2 linked regions of the Massilia litorea genome follow. The protein of the gene in region 1 binds, or shares a complex with, the protein of each later gene. Links are inferred from orthologs where the notes say so. Each region holds a gene or a part of one and is shown on either strand. Other genes may lie near its edges. The genes, in order: hfq and LPB04_RS01405.

Region 1 (5,861 bases):
CGACGCGTTGGTGGCCGACCTCCCTGGCCTGACGCGCGACCGCCACTACGGCGAAGGGCGTATCGGCGAGCGGCCGTTCCTGGTGATCGACACGGGCGGCTTCGAACCGGTCGCGAAAGAGGGCATCATGTACGAGATGGCCCTGCAGACGAAGCAGGCCGTCGCCGAAGCCGACATCGTCGTCTTCATCGTCGACGGCCGCCAGGGCCTGACCCCGCACGACAAGACGATCACCGACTTCCTGCGCAAGTCCGGCCGTCAGGTCATGCTCGTCGTGAACAAGTCCGAGGGCATGAAGTACACCTCGGTCACCGCCGAGTTCTATGAGCTGGGCATGGGCGACCCCTATGTCATCTCCGCCGCCCACGGCGACGGCGTGACCGACCTCGTCAACGAAGCGCTGGACCAGGCCTTCGCTTCGCGTCCCGAGGCCGAGGAAGAGCTGGAAAGCCAGGACCACGGCGTGAAAATCGCCCTGGTCGGCCGCCCGAACGTCGGCAAGTCGACCCTGATCAACACCCTGGTCGGCGAGCAGCGCGTGATCGCCTTCGACATGCCGGGCACCACCCGCGACTCGATCGAAGTGCCCTTCGAGCGCGACGGCAAGCAGTACACGCTGATCGACACGGCCGGTATCCGCCGCCGCGGCAAGGTGTTCGAAGCGATCGAGAAGTTTTCGGTCGTGAAAACCCTGCAGTCGGTGTCGGAAGCGAACGTGGTCGTGCTGATGCTCGATGCCCAGCAGGATATTTCCGAGCAGGACGCCCACATCGCCGGCTTCATCCTGGAATCGGGCCGCGCCCTGGTCGTCGCCGTCAACAAGTGGGATGGCCTGACCAGCGACCAGCGCGACGAGGTCAAGAACACCATGGACCGCAAGCTCGACTTCCTGGGCTTCGCCGAAACGCGTTTCATCTCGGCGCTGAAGGGTACCGGCATCAAGCAGCTGATGGCCTCGGTCGACACGGCCTACGCCGCCGCCACCGCCAACCTGTCGACGCCGCGCCTGACGCGTGCGCTGCAGGAAGCGGTCGAGAAGCAGGAACCGAAGCGCAAGGGCACCTCGCGTCCGAAGATGCGCTATGCCCACCAGGGCGGCCAGAATCCGCCGATCATCGTCATCCACGGCAATGCGCTCGACGGCATCACCGAGCCGTACAAGCGCTACCTGGAAAAGCATTTCCGCGAAACCTTCAACCTGGTCGGTACGCCCCTGCGGATCGAACTGCGCAGCGGTAAAAATCCGTTCGCCCGGGAGCAGAATTAAACCGCTGGACGGCAGGCGGGCTCAGCGCGCTTAATGCTTTCTTAAGCATAGCAGTACGACAAAAAGTGGCAAAACAGGTTACAGTAACCGCAGGCCATCGTTCGCAAAGCTGAATCTTGCCCCGTGCACTTGAAATGGAGGCGCTTGCCTCCAACTTTTAAACTACAACAACATTACGGAGCTGTTATGAGCAACAAAGGGCAACTGTTACAAGACCCATTCCTCAATGCCTTGCGCAAAGAGCACGTCCCGGTCTCGATCTACCTCGTCAACGGGATCAAGCTGCAGGGCCATATCGAGTCCTTCGACCAATATGTGGTCCTGCTCCGCAATACCGTGACCCAGATGGTGTACAAGCATGCCATTTCCACCGTTGTCCCGGCTCGCGCCGTCAATCTCAACCTCGAATCCGAAGCTGAGTAAGGCCGATGGCTGACGCCCCCGGCAACAACAGCACGCGCGCCGTCCTGGTCGGCGTCGATTTTGGCGCGGTCGATTTCACGGCCAGCCTCGAAGAGCTGGCCTTGCTGGCCAGTTCTGCCGGCGCCGAGCCGATCGATACGATCACGGCCAAGCGCAATGCCCCCGATCCCGCCTACTTCGTCGGCAGCGGCAAGGCCGACGAAATCGGCGTCGCCGCCAAGGCCCTTGGCGCCGAACTGGTCATCTTCAACCATGCTTTATCCCCCGCGCAGCAGCGCAATCTCGAACGGCGCCTGGAACTGGGCATCATCGACCGCACCAGCCTGATCCTCGACATCTTCGCCCAGCGCGCCAAGAGCCACGAGGGCAAGCTGCAGGTCGAACTGGCCCAGCTGCAGCACCTGGCCACGCGCCTGATCCGCGGCTGGACCCACCTTGAACGCCAGAAGGGCGGTATCGGCCTGCGCGGTCCGGGTGAAACCCAGCTCGAGACCGACCGCCGGCTGATCGGCGAGCGGGTCAAAGCCTTGCGCACGCGCCTGGCCAAGCTGCGCAAGCAACACGAAACCCAGCGCCGCGCACGCGGGCGCAACAACACCTTCTCGGTGTCGCTGGTCGGCTATACCAATGCCGGCAAGTCGACCCTGTTCAACACGCTGACGAAGGCCGGCGTGTATGTCGCGAACCAGCTGTTCGCAACGCTCGACACCACCAGCCGCCGCCTGTATCTCGGCGACGAGACGGGCAGCGTCGTCATTTCCGATACCGTCGGGTTTGTCAGGGAGCTGCCGCACCAGCTGGTGGCCGCTTTCCGCGCCACGCTGGAAGAAACCATCCACGCGGACTTGCTGCTGCACGTGGTCGACGGTTCCTCGCCGACCCGCATGGAGCAGATCGAGCAGGTCAACGAGGTCCTGCGCGAAATCGGCGCCGACCACATTCCGCAGATCCTCGTGTGGAACAAGATTGATGCGGCCGACCTCCAGCCTGGGGTCGAACGTGATGAACATGATAAAATCAGCCGCGTTTTTATCAGCGCCAGGAGCGGCGCAGGCCTCGATCTGCTGCGCGACGCAATTGTCGAGGCAGCCAAGTCGGCAGCGAGCTACCCAGCCAATCCGGTGCCAGGCTTGAGCCCTGAAAACGAAGAGCAGGACGATGCAGCGCTGGAATCATCGATGCTCGATGATAACGGCGAAAGTAATCCAACCTCCACCCATGTCGGGCCCCAATAAAAGCCTATGCTTGTTTCCTTACTAAAACGTTTCGGCATTAAACTTTCGCTGAACGATCCGCGCTGGGGCAAAAATCCCGAGAGCGACCATAAAGCCCAGGAAGGGCGCCGTCCGGGTGAGGGTCCACCCGACCTCGATCAGATGTGGCGCGACTTCAATGCCCGCCTGAACCGCCTGTTCGGCAGCCGCGGCAACAACGGCGACGCCGGTGGCCCGTATCGCGGCGAAGGCCGCGGCGCGGGCATTACCGCGTCCGTGATCGGCTTCATCGTGCTCCTGATCTGGCTCGCCAGCGGCGCCTTCATCGTGCAGGAAGGGCAGGTCGGCGTGGTCACCACCTTCGGCCGCCTGTCCCACACGACCGGCGCCGGCTTCAACTGGCGCTGGCCGGCCCCGATCCAGGCCCACGAAACCGTCAACGTCTCGCAGGTCCGCACCGCCGAAATCGGCTACCGCGACAACGTACGCAACAAGCAGGGCGCCGAGTCGCTGATGCTGACCGATGACGAAAACATCATCGACATCCAGTTCGCGGTGCAGTACACGCTGAAGGACCCGGTCGCCTGGGTCTTCAACAACCGCGACCAGGATGCGACCGTGCACCAGGTGGCCGAGACGGCGATCCGCGAAGTGGTTGGCAAGAGCAAGATGGACTTCGTGCTGTACGAGGGCCGCGAGAAGGTCGCGCTCGACGTCCACCGCATCATCCAGCAGATCGTCGACCGCTACAAGCTGGGCGCCCTGATCACCAACGTGACCATGCAGAACGTGCAGCCGCCGGAGCAGGTGCAGAGCGCCTTCGACGACGCGGTCAAGGCCGGCCAGGACCGCGCCCGTGCCCGCAACGAAGGCGAGGCCTATGCCAACGACGTGATCCCGCGTGCCCGCGGCGCCGCCTTCCGCCTGCTGCAGGACGCCGAAGCCTACCGCTCGATGGTGGTCGAAAACGCCACCGGTAACGCCGCCCGCTTCAACCAGGTCGTCACCGAGTATGCGAAAGCGCCGGGCGTCACCCGCGACCGCATGTACATCGACACGATGCAGCAGATCTTCAGCAGCACCAGCAAGGTGATGGTCGACGCCAAGTCGGGGTCGAACATGCTGTACCTGCCGCTCGACAAGCTGATCGCGCAAGTGGCCGCCAACGACGCCGCCACGGGCAGTGCCCGATCGGGTCCGGTGCAACTGCAGCAACAGCCGAACCAGCAGGAGCAGGCGACCACGCCTGCGCAGGAAGTGCAGCAGACGATTGAACAGGTACGCCAGCGCGACAGCCGTTCGCGCGATTCCTCACGTGACAGGGAGAGCCGTTAATGAGCCGCCTCGTAACCATTTTCGTGGCGGGCTTCATTGCCCTGATGCTGCTGTCGTCGACCGTGTTCGTGGTCGACCAGCGCCGCTTCGCCATCGTCTTCGCACTCGGCGAGGTACGTGAGGTCATCTCCGAGCCGGGCCTGCACTTCAAACTGCCGCCGCCGTTCCAGAACATCGTCTATCTCGACAAGCGCGTCCTGACCCTGGATACGCCCGACGCCGACCGCTTCATCACGGCCGAGAAGAAGAACATCCTGGTCGACGCCTTCGTCAAATGGCGCATCGTCGAGCCGCGCCTGTACTACGTCAGCTTCAGCGGCGACGAGCGCGCCGCGACCAACCGCATGTCGCAGATCATCAAGGCGGCCCTGAACGACGAGATTACCAAGCGCACCGTGCGCCAGGTGATCTCCGGGGAACGCGGCGCCGTGATGCAGGCGGTGCAGAACAAGGTCGTGGCCGAAGCCAAGCAGATCGGCATCGGCATCGTCGACGTGCGCCTGAAGCGCGTGGACTACATCGAGCAGATCAACAATTCCGTCTACGACCGCATGCGCGCCGAGCGGGTTCGCGTAGCCAATGAATTGCGTTCGACCGGCTCCGCCGAAAGCGAAAAGATCCGCGCCGACGCCGACCGCCAGCGCACCGTGATCCTGGCCGAAGCCTTCCGCGAAGCCGAGAAGATCAAGGGCGAGGGCGATGGCAAGGCATCGGCGATCTATGCCGAGTCCTTCGGCAAGAACCCGGAGTTCTATAAATTCTATCGTTCGCTCGAAGCCTACCGCGCCAGCTTCAAGGCGCATGGGGACGTGATGGTGATCGATTCGAATTCGGAGTTCTTCAAGTATTTCAGGAGTCCGGGTACGAAATAAATCATCCGAAAACGCCGCGTCGATCGCGGCGTTTTTTTTTGCCATTCGAACGATCAAACGCCGTACCGCGTGGGCTCGAGAGCACACCCTACGGACGGCAGCACGGTAGGGTGGGCACTCCGTGCCCACGCGGACCTTCGATCAGTGTTGGCGGTGTCCCGGCGCACCGTTACAACGTGCGAAACGCCGCGACGTCGGCCCTGTTGTATAGCCCAGTTTCAGTGGCAACCCGGCAACTTCCGAGCCTTTCATCCATCATCCGCCCCCAGTGCCATCCCATTTTCGGGTAAAATTGCCGATTCGGCGCTGACTTCGTCTTGCACGGGCGCGCCTTGTTGCTTCATTTCTAACAATTCCCATAGCTGTTGCCCATGCCGAACTGGCTTTTGCCTGAGAATATCGCCGACGTATTGCCGTCGGAAGCGCGCAAGATCGAAGACCTGCGCCGCCAGATGCTCGACACCTTCCGCCTGTACGGCTACGAGCTGGTGATGCCGCCGCTGCTCGAATACGTCGAGTCGCTGCTGGCCGGCGCCGGGCAAGATACCGACCTGCGCACCTTCAAACTGGTCGACCAGCTATCCGGGCGCCTGCTTGGCCTGCGCGCCGACATGACGACGCAGGTCGCGCGCATCGACGCGCACCTGCTCAACCGCGATTCGATCACCCGCCTGTGCTATGCCGGCAGCGTGCTGCATACCCGTCCGTCGGGCCTGCACGCCACCCGCGAGCCGCTGCAGATCGGCGCCG
Region 2 (16,673 bases), 2.5 Mb from region 1 along the record:
ACCACGGCAGCCGCAAGGCCGACGCGGTGCTGAACGTACCGGTGAGCGACGCCATCGCGCTGCGCGCCGCCGTGTCGACAAACCGCCGCGACAGCCTGCTGCGCAACGGGCAGGGCACGCCGCACACGCTCGGCCAGGACCGCGACGCCACGACAGGCCGCCTGTCGGCGAAGTTCGCGCTCGGCTCCTCGGCTTCGCTGCTGCTGCGCCTGGACCGCAGCGTCCAGCGCGACAACAACGACGTCATCGTCCCCGACACGAATTTTTACCAGGGTATCGAGACCGGCAACCCGGTACCGTACGACGCCGGCACGGTCGCGCGCCTGACGAATGCCTTCGTGCCGCCGAACACGGTGCCGGAGCAGGGCCACAGCCGCCGCGCCAGCACCGGTCTGGGCGCCGAATTCTCCTGGGACCTGGGCCCGGCCACCTTGCACTACCTGGGCGCGCACCGCAGGTTCGACCACGATTTCCTGGTCAACTATTACTACCGTATCGTGCCCGGCTTCGCGCTGGGCGTGCGCCAGGACTTCGACGGCAGCTTCGAGCAGGATTCGCACGAGCTGCGCGTGGCGACGAACGGCAACGGCCCCGTATCGGGGCAGGCCGGCATCTACTGGTTTCGCGAAGAGATGGCGCAGCTGGCCACCTTCCGCGACCTCGAACTCATCGGGCTGCCTCCGTACTACGTGTTCCCGTCGAATCCGGTCACCTCAAGCAGCCGCGCGCTCTTCGGCCAGGTCACATGGCGCGCGTTGGACGGCTTGCGCCTGACCGCCGGCGCCCGCCGTACCGAAGACCGCAAGTCGCGCTACGGTTCGACCAACCTGCAGCAGGAACAGGTGTTCAACCCGGCCACCGATATCGCCCTGCCGAATGCGGCCGCCCTTGCCACCGGCAAGACCACCTGGCGCCTCGGCGCCGAGTTCGACCTGGCGCCATCGACCATGGCCTATGCCACGGTCTCGACCGGCTACAAGTCGGGTGGCTTCAATGACGGAGCGGCGCCGGATCCTACGCTGGTCTACCGTCCCGAAACGCTGAAGGCTTACGAGCTGGGTATCAAGACCCGCTTCTGGGCCAACCGCGCCGGCCTGAACCTCAGCGCCTACCGCTACGCCTACGACAACCTGCAGCTGTCGGGCGTGGCCATGGTGCAGGGCGTGCCGCGCTTCGTCACCGCCAACGCGGGCGCCGCCAGCGTCAAGGGCGTGGAAGTGGAGGGCGTGCTGAAACCGGTGGCGGCAGGGCGCCTGAGTTATACGCTCGCGTTCACCGACGCCCACTATCTCGCCTACAGCCCGGACGGCGTTCACTCCTGGGCCGGTTACAAACTCGACCGCGCGCCGCGCGCCGTGTTCACGCTCGGCTACGAACATGGCTTCCAGCTGCGCGACGGCGTAATGAAAGCCGGCGTCTTCTCGCGCAGCAGCAGTGAATCCACGATCGGCGTGCCGAGCCAGCTGCTGCGCTACCGGATTCCGGGCCGCACCGAGACCGATATGCGCCTGGGCTACGAGCCGGCGGGTTCGCCCTGGAGCGTGCTGCTGCGCGTGAAGAACCTGCAGAACAAGGTCGAGCCGGTCACGATCGACAGCTTCGGCATGACCGTGCCGAGCGAGCCGCGCGCAGTCGCCTTGCGCGTCGATTACCGGTTCTGAACGGAAGTCCATCCATGACGCTCCCGCGCATCACCCTCGTCCTGCTGGCCCTGGTGGCGGCAAGCCTGCTCGTGCGCGCGCTGGGCGACACCAGCGGCCTGCTGGTGGCCAGTTCGGTGCTGATGTTCGCCTGCTGCGCCAGCAGCGCCGTCCACGTGCTGGGCGCGCGCGCGGCGCTGCGCTTCGTGCTGATCGCGGTCGTCCTCGGCTGGACGGCCGAGCAGCTCGGCTCGACCTATGGCTGGTTCTTCGGTTCCTATACCTATACCGAGGTGCTCGGGCCGCGCATCGGCAAGGTCCCTTTCGTGATCGCGCTGATGTGGTTCGCCCTGAGCTATATCGGCTACGTGATCGCCAACCTGATCGTCTGGCAGACGCCGAGCGACGGCGCCACCGCGCTCGGGCAGACGCTGGCGCAGTCGCTGCTGGCGGCGATGGTCGTCACCGCCTATGACCTCGGCGCCGATCCCTACATGGTGTTCAAGCTGAAGGCCTGGATCATGACGGAGACCGACGGCGGCTGGTTCGGCGAAACCCTGCAGGGCTTCGCCGGCTGGATGTTCGTCTCCTTCGTCATCGTCTTCCTGTTCCGCCTGACCCTGCGGCGGCAGCCGCCGGTCGCCAGGGTGCCGGTGGCGCCGCGCGACATCGCCGTGCCGCTGGCGATCTACGGCGGCAGCCTGCTGTTCCAGGCGCTGCTCGGCGTACCGGTCGAAACGCGCGCCATCGCCGTGTTCGCAATGGGCATTCCGCTGCTGGCCGCCCTGTGCGGCTGGAGCCGCTGGCGCCAGCCGGGCGTGCGCCTGGCGGGGGAGGCGTGATGGGGACCATGTCTGAACCGGTCGCCGCCGACCCGCGCCTGCGCGCCGATCCGCTGGCCGACGACACCATCGCGCGCATCCTCGGGCCATGGGGCGAGGGCACGCCGGCCCTGTCGCGCTGGGACGCGATCGCGGTCGTCAACCGCGAGCTGGCAGGCTGGGAGACCAACGGCGCGCTCGATGGCTGGACCGCTGCTGCGCAGACCCCGGCGCCGATCGCCGCAGCGCTCGAAGACTACGTACGGCAGGCACGCCGGCTGCCCGCCTGGGTCGACGCCGGCAAGGTCGGCTGCGCGGAATCGGTCTTCGTCGACATGAGCATGCTCTCGTGCACGCTGCTGTTTTGCGCCAGCCTGCCCGAGTGTTATGTGCCGGTTGACCTGGCCAGCGTGCTGCACACGGCCGGCCAGCTCGAGCGGCACACCGACTACCGGGTGCGGTCGACGGCGGCGATGATCTTCCCGGTGATGCTGCGCGGCGGCCTGCTCGATGCCGACGGCGGCGGGGTGGCGCAGGTGCTCAAGGTGCGCCTGATCCACGCCACGATCCGCCACCTGATCGTGCGCGGCAACCCGGGCGAGGCGCTCGAACACGGCGCCGCGGTACCCGCCTTGCTGCCCGAAGGCAAGGGCCTGTATCAAACCCTGTTCGCGCGCGGCTGGGACGTGAACGCCAACGGCCTGCCCTGCAACCAGCAAGAGCTGGCCTATACGCTGCTCACGTTTCACTATGTCTTCCTGCGCAGCCTGCGCCGCCTCGGCCTGGGCCTGACAAAAGAGGAGGAGGGCGCCTACCTGCACGCCTGGAACGTGGTCGGCCACCTGCTCGGCATCGAGCAAAGCCTGCTGGTGCAAACGATGAAGGAAGCCGAGGCCCTGTTCGCGCGCCTGCAGGGCGACGGACGCGCGCTGGCTGCAGCCCGCCATGCGCCGGCCACGCGCAAGGCCGGCGCCGCGTTCCATGCGCGCAGCACCGACCCGCGCCCGGCGCTGGCGAACGCCCTGATGGGGGCGATGCAGGCCGAGATTCCACTGCGTTCGTTAAAACCCTTCCCGGTGCTGCTGACGCGCTACCTGTGCGGACGCGAGACGGCGGCGGACCTGGGACTGGACGGGCGCGTGTCCCTGGTTTCGCGCGCCCTGTTCGCGCTCGGCATGGGCGTGACGCGCGCCGTCGATACCCTGGCGCGGGTGGTCCGGCCCGGCTTTTCGATCGCGCGCCTGGCCACGCGCATCCTCGGCTACCGCCTGACGGTGCGCTTCCTGATGGACCAGACGCGGCCCCTGAAACTGCCCGAAGCGCTGCTGCGCCAGGTCGCGGGCGCCGTGAACGACTGGGACGTCGACCCGCAGGCGCCCCGCTGGATGAACAGCATCGAGCGCCGCTTCCGCCCCGATGCCGCCCCAAGCCCACAGGAGGAAGCCGCATGATGTGGTCCGTGTCGCCCCGGCTGCGCGCAGCCCTCGCGCTGCTGCTGCTCCTGGTGCTGTCGCTTGCTTTCCTGCCGCGCGCCCGGGCGGCGTCACCGCTGGTGCTCGACGACCGCAGCGGCAGCGTCGAGGCCTGGCCCGCGCTGACGATGTTCACCGACCCCGGCGGCAAGCTCGGGATCGAGGCCGTGCTGGCCGAACCGCAGCGCTTTACCGCGCCCGTGTCGAGCCATGCGACGCTCGGGGTGCAGAACGACCCGGTCTGGCTGCACATCCCGGTCAGGGTGCCGGCCGGCAGCCGCGCGGCCTGGATCGCGGAGATCGATTACGCGGTCCTGAACAAGGTCGAGTTCTTCGTGGTGAGCGAGGGTGTCCTGCGCCAGCATGGCGTGGCCGGCAACCTGCAGCCGCCGCAAGCGGGCGGGCGCCGGGTGCGCACGCCGGCCGTGCTGCTCGACCTGCTGCACGGCCAGCGCCACGACATCTACCTGCGCATCGAGAATACCGGTGCGATGGTGCTGCCGCTGCGCTTCTCGCAGCCCGCGGTATTTCATGCCGATGCCGTCAACGAGCAGATGCTGCAAGGCCTGCTGCTGGGCCTGAGCCTGTGCTTGCTGCTTTACAGCCTGGCCCAGGCGCTGAACCTGCGCGAGCCGCTGTTTGGCAAGTACGCGCTGATGATCGCCGGCACGACCCTGTTCTCGGCCGAGTTCTTCGGCATCGGCAGCCAGTACTTCTGGGGCGCCAACGCCTGGATGAACATCCATGCCGGCGGCCTGTTCGCCCTGATGTCCTCCTGCGGCGCCTACCTGTTCGTCGAGCAGGCGCTCGCGCGTCCCGGCAAGGACCGCATCTTCAGCCGCCTGATGAAAACCGGCGCCGCGCTCACCGCTTGCGCCGCGCTGGCATTCGCTGCTGACCTGATCAGCGTCGGGCAGCTGGTGATCATCGTCAGCACGCTCGGCATCATGCCGATGCTGCTGGGCCTGCCGGGCGCACTGAATCGCGCGCGCCGCGGCGACCCGGTCGGCCTGTATTTCCTGCTCGGCTGGGCACTGAGCTTCACCGGCTCGCTCGTGCTGAGCCAGATGATCAACGGCGCGGTGGACGCCGGCTTCTGGACCATGCACTCGCTGCAGTTCACGAATGCGGTCGACATGGTCATCTTCATGCGCGTGCTTGGCCTGCGCACGGGTGCGATCCGCAATGCCATGCTGCGCGCGGAAGCGGCGACCCGCCTGAAATCGGACTTCCTGGCCAACATGAGCCACGAGATCCGCACCCCGATGAATGCGATCATCGGCATGAGCCGGCTGGCCCTGATGGCCGATCCGGCACCGCGCCTGCGCAACTACCTGGGCAAGATCCTGGGCGCGGGCGAACACCTGCTCGGCATCGTCAACGACATCCTCGATTTCTCGAAGATCGAGGCCGGCCAGCTGAAGATCGAGCAGGTCGAGTTCGACCTCAACGACCTGCTCGAGCACCTGTCCAACCTCACCGCCATCAAGCTCGATGCGCGCCGCGTCGAACTCGTGTTCCGCGTCGGACGCGGCGTGCCGGCGCGCCTGGTCGGCGATCCGCTGCGCCTGGGCCAGATCCTGATCAACCTCACCAGCAATGCCGTCAAGTTCACCGGGGAGGGCGAGATCGTCGTCGGCGTCGAGGTGGCAGCGCGCAGTACCGGCGCATTGACCCTGCGTTTCTGCGTCACCGACACCGGCATCGGCATGGACGCGGACCAGCTGGCGCGCCTGTTCCAGTCCTTCCGCCAGGGCGACGATTCGATCACGCGCAAGTACGGCGGCACGGGTCTCGGCCTCTCGATTTCGAAGCAGCTGGTCGAATTGATGGGCGGCGCGATCGCCGTCACCAGCACCCCGAACGTCGGCAGCAGCTTCAGTTTCACGGTGCCGCTCGGGCAGGCGGGGAGCGCGCCCGGCGTGCTTTCCGCTCCCGGAGCCGCGCTCCAGCAGATGCGCCTGCTGGTGGTCGACGACAGCGAGACGGCGCGCGCTGCGCTGGTCGAAATGTTGGAGGGCTTCGGCATCGCCGCCGACGCGGCCTCGTGCGGAAAAGAGGCGCTGGCACGATGGAAGGACGCGGCAGCACGCGGCAAACCCTACCAGGTCGTGCTGATGGATTACCTGATGCCGGGCTGGGACGGCGTCGAGACGATCCGCCGTATCCGCGCGGCCGGGGATATCGGCGCCGCGCCCTCGATCCTGATGGTCAGCGCCTGCGCCCGCGAAACGGTACAGCTGCAGGCGGGACAGCTGCAGCTGCAGGGCTTCCTGAACAAGCCGGTGGGCCCGGCGCTGCTGTACCACAGCCTGCTGCGGGTGCTGCGTCCGGACCTGGCCCCGGGCGGTGCGCCCGAGCGGATGGAAGCGGACCCGCGCGGCCTGGCGCGGCTGCGCGGTGCGCGCATCCTGCTGGTCGAGGACAACGCCAACAACCGCGAAGTGGCGCTCGACTTCCTGGCCGCCGCCCCGGTCCACGTCGACGTCGCCGTCCACGGCGGCGAGGCGGTCGAGATGGTGCAGCTGCACGACTACGACCTGGTGCTGATGGATATCCAGATGCGCGAGGTCGACGGCCTCACCGCCACGCGCCGCATCCGCGCCATCGAGCGCCTGCGCGCGCTGCCGATCGTCGCCATGACCGCGCACGCAATGGCGGGCGACCGCGAACGCAGCCTCGCGGCCGGCATGAACGACCATCTCGCCAAGCCGATCGATCCGGACCTGTTGTTCCGCACCCTGCTGGCCTGGATCGATCCGGCGCGCCTGGATGGGCGCGCAGCGCCGGCCGCGCAGGTTGAGACGCTGCCGGGCAACGACACCGTCCTGCTGCCGGCCGTGCCCGGCGTCGACTGGGACACGGCGCTGGCCGGCGTCAGCCACCAGCATGCGCGCCTGATCAAGCGCGTGCGCAGCTTCGTGCAGGAATACCGCGCCGCGCCGCGCCAGCTGGCCGAGGCCCTGGCCAGCGGCGACGAGGCCCCGCTGGCAGCGCTGGCGCACAACCTGAAGTCGAGCGCGGCCTATGTCGGCGCCTACGAGCTGGCGGCGCAGGCCCGGCGCCTCGAGGAAGCGCTGCGCGCCGATGACGCGCAACGCGCGGCCGGCATGGTGCCGGCCCTGATCGCGACCCTCGACACCATCCTGGCCGGGATGGCGCCGCTGGCCGGTCCGCGCGACCAGCCCGCGCGCCCGCCCGACGGCTTGCCGACGCTGGTGGCGCGCCTCGCGGCCCAGCTGGCGGCGGACGACGCCCGCGCCCGCGACACCCTGGCCGAACTGCAGGCGCGGCTCCCCGCCGCCGCCTTTGCTGCGCCCCTGGCCGCAATCGCGCACGCCGTGAGCGAGCTCGAATACGAGGCCGCCCTGGCGCCGCTCGCCGAACTGGAAGGGCTGCTGCGCCCGAACCTGGAGGAATGCGCATGACGCCAGCCGAACCGCAGAAAGTCCTGGTCGCCGACGACGACCCGGTCAACCGTGACGTGCTGTGCGAGCTGCTCCAGCCCGAGTACACGGTGCTGCTCGCGAAGAACGGCGCCCAGGCCGTCGAGCGCGCGACGCGCCACGTGCCCGACCTGGTCCTGCTCGACGTGATGATGCCGGACATGAGCGGCTTCGAAGTCCTGCGCCGCCTGCGCGCCACGCCCCAGACCGAACACGTCTCGGTCATCTTCATTTCGGGCCTCGACCGTCCGGAAGACGAAGCGGCCGGCCTCAAGATGGGCGCCTCCGACTACATCGCCAAGCCCTTCAATGCGACGGTGGTGCTGGCGCGGGTGGCGCTGCACCTTCAATTGGTGCGCCAGCGGCGCCTGCTCGAACACCTGGCCCACGTCGACGGCCTGACCGAGCTGGCCAACCGGCGCCGCTTCGACGACGTCTACGACCTCGAATGGCAGCGCGCCCGCCGCAGCGGCCGGCCGCTGTCGCTGGCCCTGCTCGACATCGACTCCTTTAAACAGTTCAACGATTTATATGGCCACCCGGCCGGCGACCGCGCCCTGCGTGCGGTTGCGCGCGTGGCCGGCACCCACATGCGGCGCCCGGCCGACCTGGCGGCGCGCTACGGCGGCGAAGAGCTGGTGCTCCTGATGCCGGAAACCGATGCCGTTCAGGCGCTGCAGATCGCGCAGGCCTTGCGCCAGGCAGTGGCCGAGCTGATGATCGCCCATGCCGGTTCCGCGGCGGCGTCCTGCATCACGGTCAGCATCGGCGGCGCCAGCCTCGACCCGGCCCAGGCGGAAAGCTCGGCAGCGCTGTTCGAGGCGGCGGATGTGCAGTTGTATCGGGCCAAGCAGGGCGGACGCAATCGGGTGATGTGGCGGGGCGCGCAAGAAGCGCTTACTGACGCGGGATAATTGTTATTTCTGGCTGGGAAATGCAATGCGCCTTTGTCGAGGGAATACTTGTTGCCTGATCAATTGCGTTAGTTCACTAACATAGCGCTCACTGCTGGTCGGTTATGTTGTTCGTTGAATCGAAGACAACTGATCAACCAGCGAGGACCGCATGACCACACGCAATAACAAATCCGGCGCCACCGATGGCGCCGGTTCCGTACTGAGCACCGTCGCCGGGCCATCGACCAGCACGCCGCCATCGAGCCTGGGCAGCAGCGATCCGGTTCCCGAGCGCCTGCTCGAGAAAACCAGCGCCGAAAAGGACCTGGCCGCCGCCATGCCCTTCAATCCGAACAAGCCGGCCGAGTACGGCGATGCGTCGGGCACCCCACCCGAGGGCGACCATCACCAGCCGTCGACGCCGGCCGCGACCGGCAGCACGAGCAGCGAAATCATGATGTCGGAGAAGGTCGGCAACGGCCAGCCGCCGGTCGGCCAGAATCCGACCGTGGCGCCGCTTGACCGCGTGCGTGTGGATCCGAGCGACCGCCACCTGACCACCAACCAGGGCGTGCCGGTGGCGGACAACCAGCATTCGCTCAAGATCGGCCTGCGCGGACCGACCGCGATGGAAGATTTTATTCTGCGCGAAAAGATCACCCATTTCGACCATGAACGCATTCCCGAGCGCGTGGTGCATGCGCGCGGCTCGGCCGCGCACGGCTATTTCGAGTCCTACGGCGACTTCAGCGAACTGACCCGCGCGGTCCCGTTCGCCGCCAAGGGCAAGCGCACCCCGGTCTTCGTGCGCTTCTCGACCGTCGCCGGCGAACGCGGCTCGACCGACACGGCGCGCGACGTGCGCGGCTTCGCGGTCAAGTTTTATACGGAGCAGGGCAACTGGGACCTGGTGGGCAACAACATCCCGGTCTTCTTCATCCAGGATGCGATGAAATTCCCGGACCTGGTGCACGCCGCCAAGCCGGAACCGCACCATGCGATGCCGCAGGCCGCCACGGCCCACGACACCTTCTGGGACTTCGCCTCGCTGTCTCCGGAAATCGCGCACATGCTGATGTGGGTGATGTCCGACCGCGCCATCCCGCGCAGCTACCGCACGATGCAGGGCTTCGGTGTGCACACCTTCCGCCTGATCAACGCGCAGGGCGAGTCGCGCTTCGTGAAATTCCACTGGACCCCGTTACAGGGCACGCACTCGCTGGTCTGGGACGAGGCGGTGCGTATTTCCGGCGCCGATTCCGACTTCCACCGGCGCGACCTGTGGGAAGCGATCGAGGGCGGCAATTTCCCGGAATGGGAACTGGGCCTGCAAATCTTCACCGAAGAGCAGGCCGCATCCTTCCCCTTCGACATCCTCGATGCCACCAAGCTGGTGCCGGAAGAGCTCGTTCCGATCACGCCGGTCGGCCGCATGGTGCTCGACCGTAACCCGGACAACTTCTTTGCCGAGACCGAGCAGGTGGCCTTCTGCACCGCGCACATCGTGCCGGGCATCGATTTTTCCAATGACCCGCTGCTGCAAGGCCGCAACCACTCCTACCTGGACACCCAGATCAGCCGCCTGGGCGGCGCGAATTTCCATGAAATTCCGATCAATTCGCCGATCGTCCAGATCCAGAACAACCAGCGCGACGGCATGCACCGCCAGGCCATCAACCGCGGCCGTGTGAACTACGAGCCGAACTCGCTGGGCGGTGGCTGTCCATTCCAGGCCGGCAAGGCCGGCTTCACCAGCTTCCCGGAACGCTTCACGACCGAAGACAAGGTGCGCGGCAATCCCGCCCTGTTCGCCGAGCACTACGGCCAGGCGCGCCTGTTCTACCAGAGCCAGAGCGCGGCCGAGCAGACCCACATCGCCAACGCCTTCCGCTTCGAGCTGACCCGGGTGCAAACCCCGGCCGTGCGCGAGCGCATGCTGGCTTTGCTGGCGAATGTCGACGACGGCCTGGTGGCCAAGGTGGCCGAAGGCCTGGGGATGGACGTGCCGGCGCCGCTGCCGATGGCCAGCCCGGATCCGGTCCCGGTCTACGATCCATCGCCGGCGCTGTCGCTGCTGAGCCGTCCGGGCGAAACCGGCATCCGCACCCGCCGCGTGGCGATCCTGGTGGCCAATGGCGTGGACGGCAAACAGGTGCGCAAGCTGTATGCGGACTTGCTGAAGGATGGCGCCGTGCCTCGCCTGGTGGGCAACATGCTGGGCAAGGTCAAGGCCAGCGCCGGCGACCCGCTGGATGTCGAGATCTCGCTCGAAGCCGGCCCGTCGGTGATGTACGACGCCGTGATCGTGCCCGATGGCGACAAATCGGCCGAGCTGCTGGCGCGCAACGCCCACGCGATCGACTTCCTGCGCGAGCAGTACCGCCATTGCAAGCCGATCATGGTGCTGGGCAGCGGCGCCGCTTTGCTGGCCAAGGCCATGATTCCGGCGACGCTGCCGGATGGTTCGGACGATCCGGCGCTGCTGGTCGATGCCGGCCTGGATGCCTTCAAGCAGGCGCTGGCCAGCCACCGCTCCTTCGCGCGCGAGACCGATCCGCCGATGGTCTGATCTATCCTGGCCCGCGCTGTTCGGCGGGCTTGCGGAAAGCCGTCCGGAATGCGCGCAGCGCAGCCGGATGGTAGACCGTACGGTGGTTTTCTTCGGGGAAGGCCGCCAGTTCGAAGCGCAGACCGGGTGCTGCGGCCGTGTCGAACACTTGCTTGAGCCGGCCAGCGAGCGCCGGCATACCCGGTTCGCCGCTGGCGGCGACGAACAGCGTTTTATTCCCATGACGCCGCGTGCGCAGCTGCGCCGCCCCCTTCGCCAGCAAGCCTTCGCGATTCCACCACAGGCTCGGATCGACGGCGATATAGGTGTCGAACATCTCCGGGGCGACAAAATACGTTTCCATCACGAACAGGCCGGCCAGCGATTCGCCGACGATGGCCGTTTCGCCCGTGGTCCGGTAACGCCCGCTAATCGCCGGCATCAGCTCGGTGCGGATGAAAGCGCGAAACGCTTCCGAGCGCCCGATCACGGGCGCGATCTTGCGGTCTTCCGGATCGTCGCTGGGGCCCGTCAGGTCGCGGCGGCGCTGCGTGTTTTCGATACCGACGAGCATGAACGGGCGCATGGTGCCGCTCGCGACCGAGATCTGCAGCAATCCCGCGATATGCAGGAAATCCTCTTCCAGGCCGCCGTCAGGCATGTACAGGACGGGCAGGGGCGCGCCGTTTGCGGCCGGCGCGTTATAAACATTGATGCGGCGGTTCTCACCGAGCACGCTGGAGGGCAGCATGAAGGTGTCGCCGATCGCCAGCGGCGCCGCGGCAAGCGCCGACTGGGCACCGGCGCGTGCGCAGGCGGCGAGGGCGGCCAGCGCGGCGGCGGCCTGTAACACGGTTCGGCGGTTGGTCAATGCGGCTCCTCGGCAGTGTGCGTGCCGAGCAGTGTGCCTGTCCGCCGCGCGCAGGGTCAAGTACTGCGTTCAGACGCCGCCGGCGTAACCGTTCTGGCGCCAGGCCTCGTAGACCACGACCGCCACCGTGTTCGACAGGTTCAGGCTGCGGTTGTCCGGCATCATCGGCAGGCGGATGCGTTGGGATGCCGGAAAGCTTTCGCGGAAGGCAGGTGCGAGGCCGCGCGATTCGGGTCCGAAGACGAACACGTCGCCCGGTTTGAATGCGGCGTCGGCGAAGGGGGAGGAACCGTGGGTCGTCAGCGCGAACATGCGGCTCGGGTCGGGCTGGGTGTCCGCCAGGAAGGCTTCCCAGTTCTTGTGCACCTTCATCGTCGCGTAGTCGTGGTAATCGAGCCCGGCGCGGCGCATCTTGGCGTCGTCGAGGGGGAAACCGAGCGGTTCGATCAGGTGCAACTGGACGCCGGTGTTGGCGCACAGGCGGATGACGTTGCCCGTGTTGGGCGGGATTTCCGGTTCAAACAGGACTACGTGAAACAAGCGCTTCTCCTCGATCAATGGGGTGGCGTGCGGGCGAACACCAGGTTCGTCACCCGCAGCGCGCCGGCCGCCTTCAGGGTGGCGGCCAGTTCGTTCAATGTGTGGCCGCTCGTCATGACGTCGTCGACGACGCCGACGTGGCGGCCCTGTATTCTCTCTGCCATGTCCGGCGCGATCTCGAAGGCGCCGCGGATGTTGGCCGCCCGTTCGCGCGGCCTCACGCCCGACTGCGCGGCCGTCTCGACGGCACGCGTTGCCAGGCGCGGCTGCAGCCCGACACCGAGCGCACTCGCCAGCGGCCGGGCGATCTCGAGCGCCTGGTTGAAGCCGCGCTCCCGCAAGCGGCGCGGCCCCAGCGGGACCGGGCACAGCAGATCGGGCAGGGGCAAGCCGGGCCGCGCCAGCACCGCGTCCCGCAGCAGGCCCGCGCACCAGGGCGCCAGCGGCAGCCGGGCGCCGAATTTCAGGCCGAGCACCAGGCCGTCGAGCGGCGCCGCGTAATCGACGGCGACGACCGTGGCATCATGAGCCGGTTCGTCGGCAAGGCAGGCGCCGCAGGCTTGCCCGGGCAGTTCTGTTGGGCCAAGCGGGTTGGCGCAGCAGGGACAGCGCGGTCCGCCAGGCGCCGCGTAACTCAGCGTGCAGGACGCGCAGACGGCACCCGGCGCCTGCTCGCCGCACAGGGCGCACGAACTTGGCAACAGCATGGGCAGCAGCCGGCCGGCCAGGGCGCGCGGCCAGCGCAGCAACAACGGTTCGATGCGCTCACCCATCGGCTCGGCTCTCCGCAAACCTGTACACTTCCGCCATTATCTCATTTGAACGCAACAGAACCATGGCTTCTCCCTCGTCCCCATCGAAAATGAGCGCACCGATTGACCAGTCGCGTGTGCGTGCACTGTTCGCGGAACCGCAGCGCGTGGCCGCTGCCGACTTCCTGCGCCGCGAGATCGCCGCGCGCATGCACGAGCGGCTGAGCCTGGTAAAGATCGTGCCGCAGCGCGTGCTCGACGCCGGCTGCGGCACCGGGCCCGATCTCGGCACCCTGCAAAAAACCTATCCGGCGGCCCAGATCATCGGCATGGATGCCTCGAGCGCCATGCTGGCCGAGGCTAAAGCGCCGGCGCCGGCGCTGCGCTCGCTGAACCAGATGCTCAGCCGCCTGATGCCGGCCAAGGCCGGCGTCGATCTTCTTTGCGGCGACTTTGGAATCCTGCCATTCGGTCCGAACTCGCTCGACCTGGTGTGGTCGAACCTGGCGCTGCACTGGCATCCGCAGCCCGACCGCGTGTTCGCCGAGTGGCGCCGCGTGCTGCGCGTCGATGGTTTATTGATGTTCTCGAATTTCGGTCCCGACACCTTCAAGGAACTGCGCGCCGCCTTTGCCGAGCTCGACGAATCGCCGCATACCTTGCCCTTCGTCGACATGCACGATTTCGGCGATCAACTGGTGGAAGCCGGCTTCTCGACGCCGGTGATGGATGCCGAGCGCATCACCGTCACCTATGGCACGGTCGAGGCGCTGCTGGCGGATGTGCGGGCGATCGGCGGCAACCCGCTGGCGACGCGCCGGCGCGGGCTGGTCGGGCGCGCGGCCTGGCAGCGCATGGTGGATGCACTGGAAGCGCAGCGTGGGGCGGACGGCAAGATTGGCTTGAGTTTCGAGGTGATTTATGGCCACGCGTTCCGGCCCGTGCCGAAGACGACGGCGGCGGGGGAGGCGATCGTGCAATTCCGGCCGCGCAAGCCGTGATGTCGGCCGTGGATATCCTGTCGCGGCCCGGTTGGAAGATCCGGGCTACGGTGGCGATGCACGCGTGGGCACAGGTGCTCACGCGTTCGTGCCGGAGAAACCCGGGTACTGGTATAAATCGCTAACACGGCTAACTCGCAGCGGCAAGGCCGATACGGCAACGCTCGATGCTCTAATGCATGAAATATCACAGCGATGGCAAGGATTTTCCTTGAATAAAAATTAGCGATTTGAGTATAATCAATGACTATTTTTTCGTCCTCTGCCCTGTAAACATTGAAAAACAGGGTGAAATGGTGGAAGAATTAGAAAATTGAAAAGCAGCATCAGCAAGTTTGGCGCCCGTCAGTGTTGTTGCAGTTGCTGATGGACGAGCATGGTTTCAACCAGTTGCGCGTCCACAAGCCGTGCCGCCGGGAACCAGCTTGCACTTGGTTTCGGAGCGGCGGCGGTTCGTTCATGGAATTGCTGACCGTTTAAAAATATTCTTATTTTGGGTGGTTGGGGACAATTCATGACATATGCAAAGCGACTTCACGCCTTGGTGCTCGGTCTCGCAGTATGGACCAGTATCCCGGCACTGGCGGCCCCGGAAATCACGGGGCGGCCGGTGGAACACCAGTTGAACATGCAAACTCCGGTGACTGGGATCGGCGCTGACATCTACAGCTTGCACAACTGGATGATGCTGGTCTGCCTCATCATCTTCCTCGGCGTCTTCGGCGTCATGTTCTACTCGGTGTTCAAGCACCGCAAATCCCTCGGCCACAAACCGGCCACCTTCCACGAATCGACCGCCGTCGAAATCGCCTGGACCATCGTTCCCTTCCTGATCGTCATCGGCATGGCCCTGCCTGCCACCAAGACGGTCGTCGCCCTGAAGGACACCTCGAATGCCGATTTGACCATCAAGGCCACCGGCATGCAGTGGAAATGGGGCTACGACTACCTGAAGGGCGAAGGCGAGGGCATCAGCTTCCTGTCGAACCTGTCGACCCCGCGCAGCCAGATCGGCGAGCCGGGCGTGGCGCCGACCGAAGCACGCGGCGAAAACTACCTGCTCGAAGTCGACAGGGAAGTGGTGGTCCCGGTCGGCAAGAAGGTCCGCATGGTCCTGACCGCCAACGACGTGATCCACGCCTGGACGATTCCGGCGTTTGCCATCAAGCAGGATGCGATTCCCGGTTTCGTGCGCGACGCCTGGTTCAAGGCCGACAAGGTCGGCGTCTACCGCGGCAACTGCGTCGAGCTGTGCGGCAAGGACCACGCCTTCATGCCGATCGTGGTGCGCGTCGTCTCCGCCGAGGATTACACTGCCTGGGTCGCGGGCGAGAAAAAGAAAATGGCCGCGCTGGCCGACGATCCGACCAAGGTCTGGACCATCGACGAACTGAAAACCAAGGGTGAAGCCGTCTACGCCGCCAACTGCGTGGCTTGCCACCAGGCCAACGGCAAGGGCATCCCGAACACCTTCGCGCCGCTCGACGGTTCGCCGGTCGTGAACGGCCCCAGGGCGCACCAGGTCGACGTGCTGCTGCATGGCCAGGATACGCCGGCCTATGCGGCGGCCATGCCGGCCTGGAAGCAGCTGTCGGATTCGGACATTGCGGCGGTGATTACCTATACCCGCAATTCCTGGTCGAACAAGGCCGCCGAAAACATCGTCCAACCGGCCGAAGTGCTGGCTGCACGCAGCAAGTAACGTAGCAAGCAAGATCGTTTCCAGGATACTGACATGACTACCAGCACTCTCGATCACGCGCACGACGACCATCACGGCCACGACCACGCGCATCACGACATGCCGACCGGCGCCCGCCGCTGGCTGTTCGCCACTAACCACAAGGACATCGGCACCCTGTACCTGTGGTTCGCCTTCACCATGCTGCTCTCGGGCGGCGTGCTGGCGCTGATGATCCGCACCGAGCTGTTCCAGCCCGGCCTGCAGTTCTTCCGTCCCGAGTTCTTCAACCAGCTGACCACCATGCACGGCATCGTGATGGTGTTCGGCGCGATCATGCCGGCCTTCGTCGGCTTCGCCAACTGGATGATCCCGCTGCAGGTGGGAGCGTCCGACATGGCCTTCGCGCGCATGAACAACTTCTCGTTCTGGCTGCTGCCGCCGGCCGCGTTCCTGCTGGCCGCGTCCTTCTTCGTGCCGGGCGGCGCCACCGCCGCCGGCTGGACCCTGTATGCGCCGCTGTCGACCCAGATGGGCCCGGGCATGGACATGGCGATCTTCGCCCTGCACATCATGGGTGCTTCGTCGATCATGGGTTCGATTAACATCATCGTCACCATCCTGAACATGCGCGCGCCCGGCATGACCCTGATGAAGATGCCGATGTTCTGCTGGACCTGGCTGATCACCGCCTTCCTGCTGATCGCCGTGATGCCGGTGCTGGCAGGCGCCATCACCATGACCCTGACCGACCGCCACTTCGGCACCTCATTCTTCAATGCCGCCGGCGGCGGCGATCCGGTCATGTACCAGCACATCTTCTGGTTCTTCGGCCACCCCGAGGTCTACATCATGATCCTGCCGGCCTTCGGCATCGTCTCGCAGATCATCCCGGCCTTTGCACGTAAACCCTTGTTCGGCTATGCCTCGATGGTCTACGCGACCGCCTCGATCGCCGTGCTGTCCTTTATCGTCTGGGCCCACCACATGTTCACCACCGGCATG

Evidence for each region.
Region 2: the proteins of hfq (region 1) and LPB04_RS01405 are in contact, whole or in part, in a crystal structure (PDB 3VU3), measured with the Escherichia coli proteins. The link is inferred for Massilia litorea from one-to-one orthologs.

What each region holds. Positions count from the first base shown.
Region 1 is NZ_CP062941.1:2,863,350-2,869,210, forward strand. What follows is about bases 267-3,071. They hold hfq (RNA chaperone Hfq), read left to right. Parts: upstream 267-1,453; coding sequence 1,454-1,690; downstream 1,691-3,071. Other genes in these bases: der (ribosome biogenesis GTPase Der), read left to right, coding at 267-1,267; hflX (GTPase HflX), read left to right, coding at 1,696-2,925; hflK (FtsH protease activity modulator HflK), read left to right, coding at 2,932-3,071. Also shown: more of der, read left to right, coding at 1-266; more of hflK, read left to right, coding at 3,072-4,239; protease modulator HflC, read left to right, coding at 4,239-5,111; LPB04_RS12790 (ATP phosphoribosyltransferase regulatory subunit), read left to right, coding at 5,483-5,861. UniProt on the Escherichia coli protein: RNA chaperone that binds small regulatory RNA (sRNAs) and mRNAs to facilitate mRNA translational regulation in response to envelope stress, environmental stress and changes in metabolite concentrations.
Region 2 is NZ_CP062941.1:324,599-341,271, reverse strand. What follows is about bases 8,114-11,144. They hold LPB04_RS01405 (catalase), read left to right. Parts: upstream 8,114-8,444; coding sequence 8,445-10,844; downstream 10,845-11,144. Other genes in these bases: LPB04_RS01400 (alpha/beta hydrolase), read right to left, coding at 10,846-11,144; LPB04_RS01410 (diguanylate cyclase), read left to right, coding at 8,114-8,293. In the rest of the region: LPB04_RS01430 (TonB-dependent receptor), read left to right, coding at 1-1,661; LPB04_RS01425 (carotenoid biosynthesis protein), read left to right, coding at 1,676-2,482; LPB04_RS01420 (oxygenase MpaB family protein), read left to right, coding at 2,482-3,912; LPB04_RS01415 (hybrid sensor histidine kinase/response regulator), read left to right, coding at 3,909-7,361; more of LPB04_RS01410, read left to right, coding at 7,358-8,113; more of LPB04_RS01400, read right to left, coding at 11,145-11,694; tRNA (uridine(34)/cytosine(34)/5-carboxymethylaminomethyluridine(34)-2'-O)-methyltransferase TrmL, read right to left, coding at 11,764-12,234; LPB04_RS01390 (ComF family protein), read right to left, coding at 12,249-13,007; LPB04_RS01385 (methyltransferase domain-containing protein), read left to right, coding at 13,097-13,987; coxB (cytochrome c oxidase subunit II), read left to right, coding at 14,502-15,689; ctaD (cytochrome c oxidase subunit I), read left to right, coding at 15,723-16,673.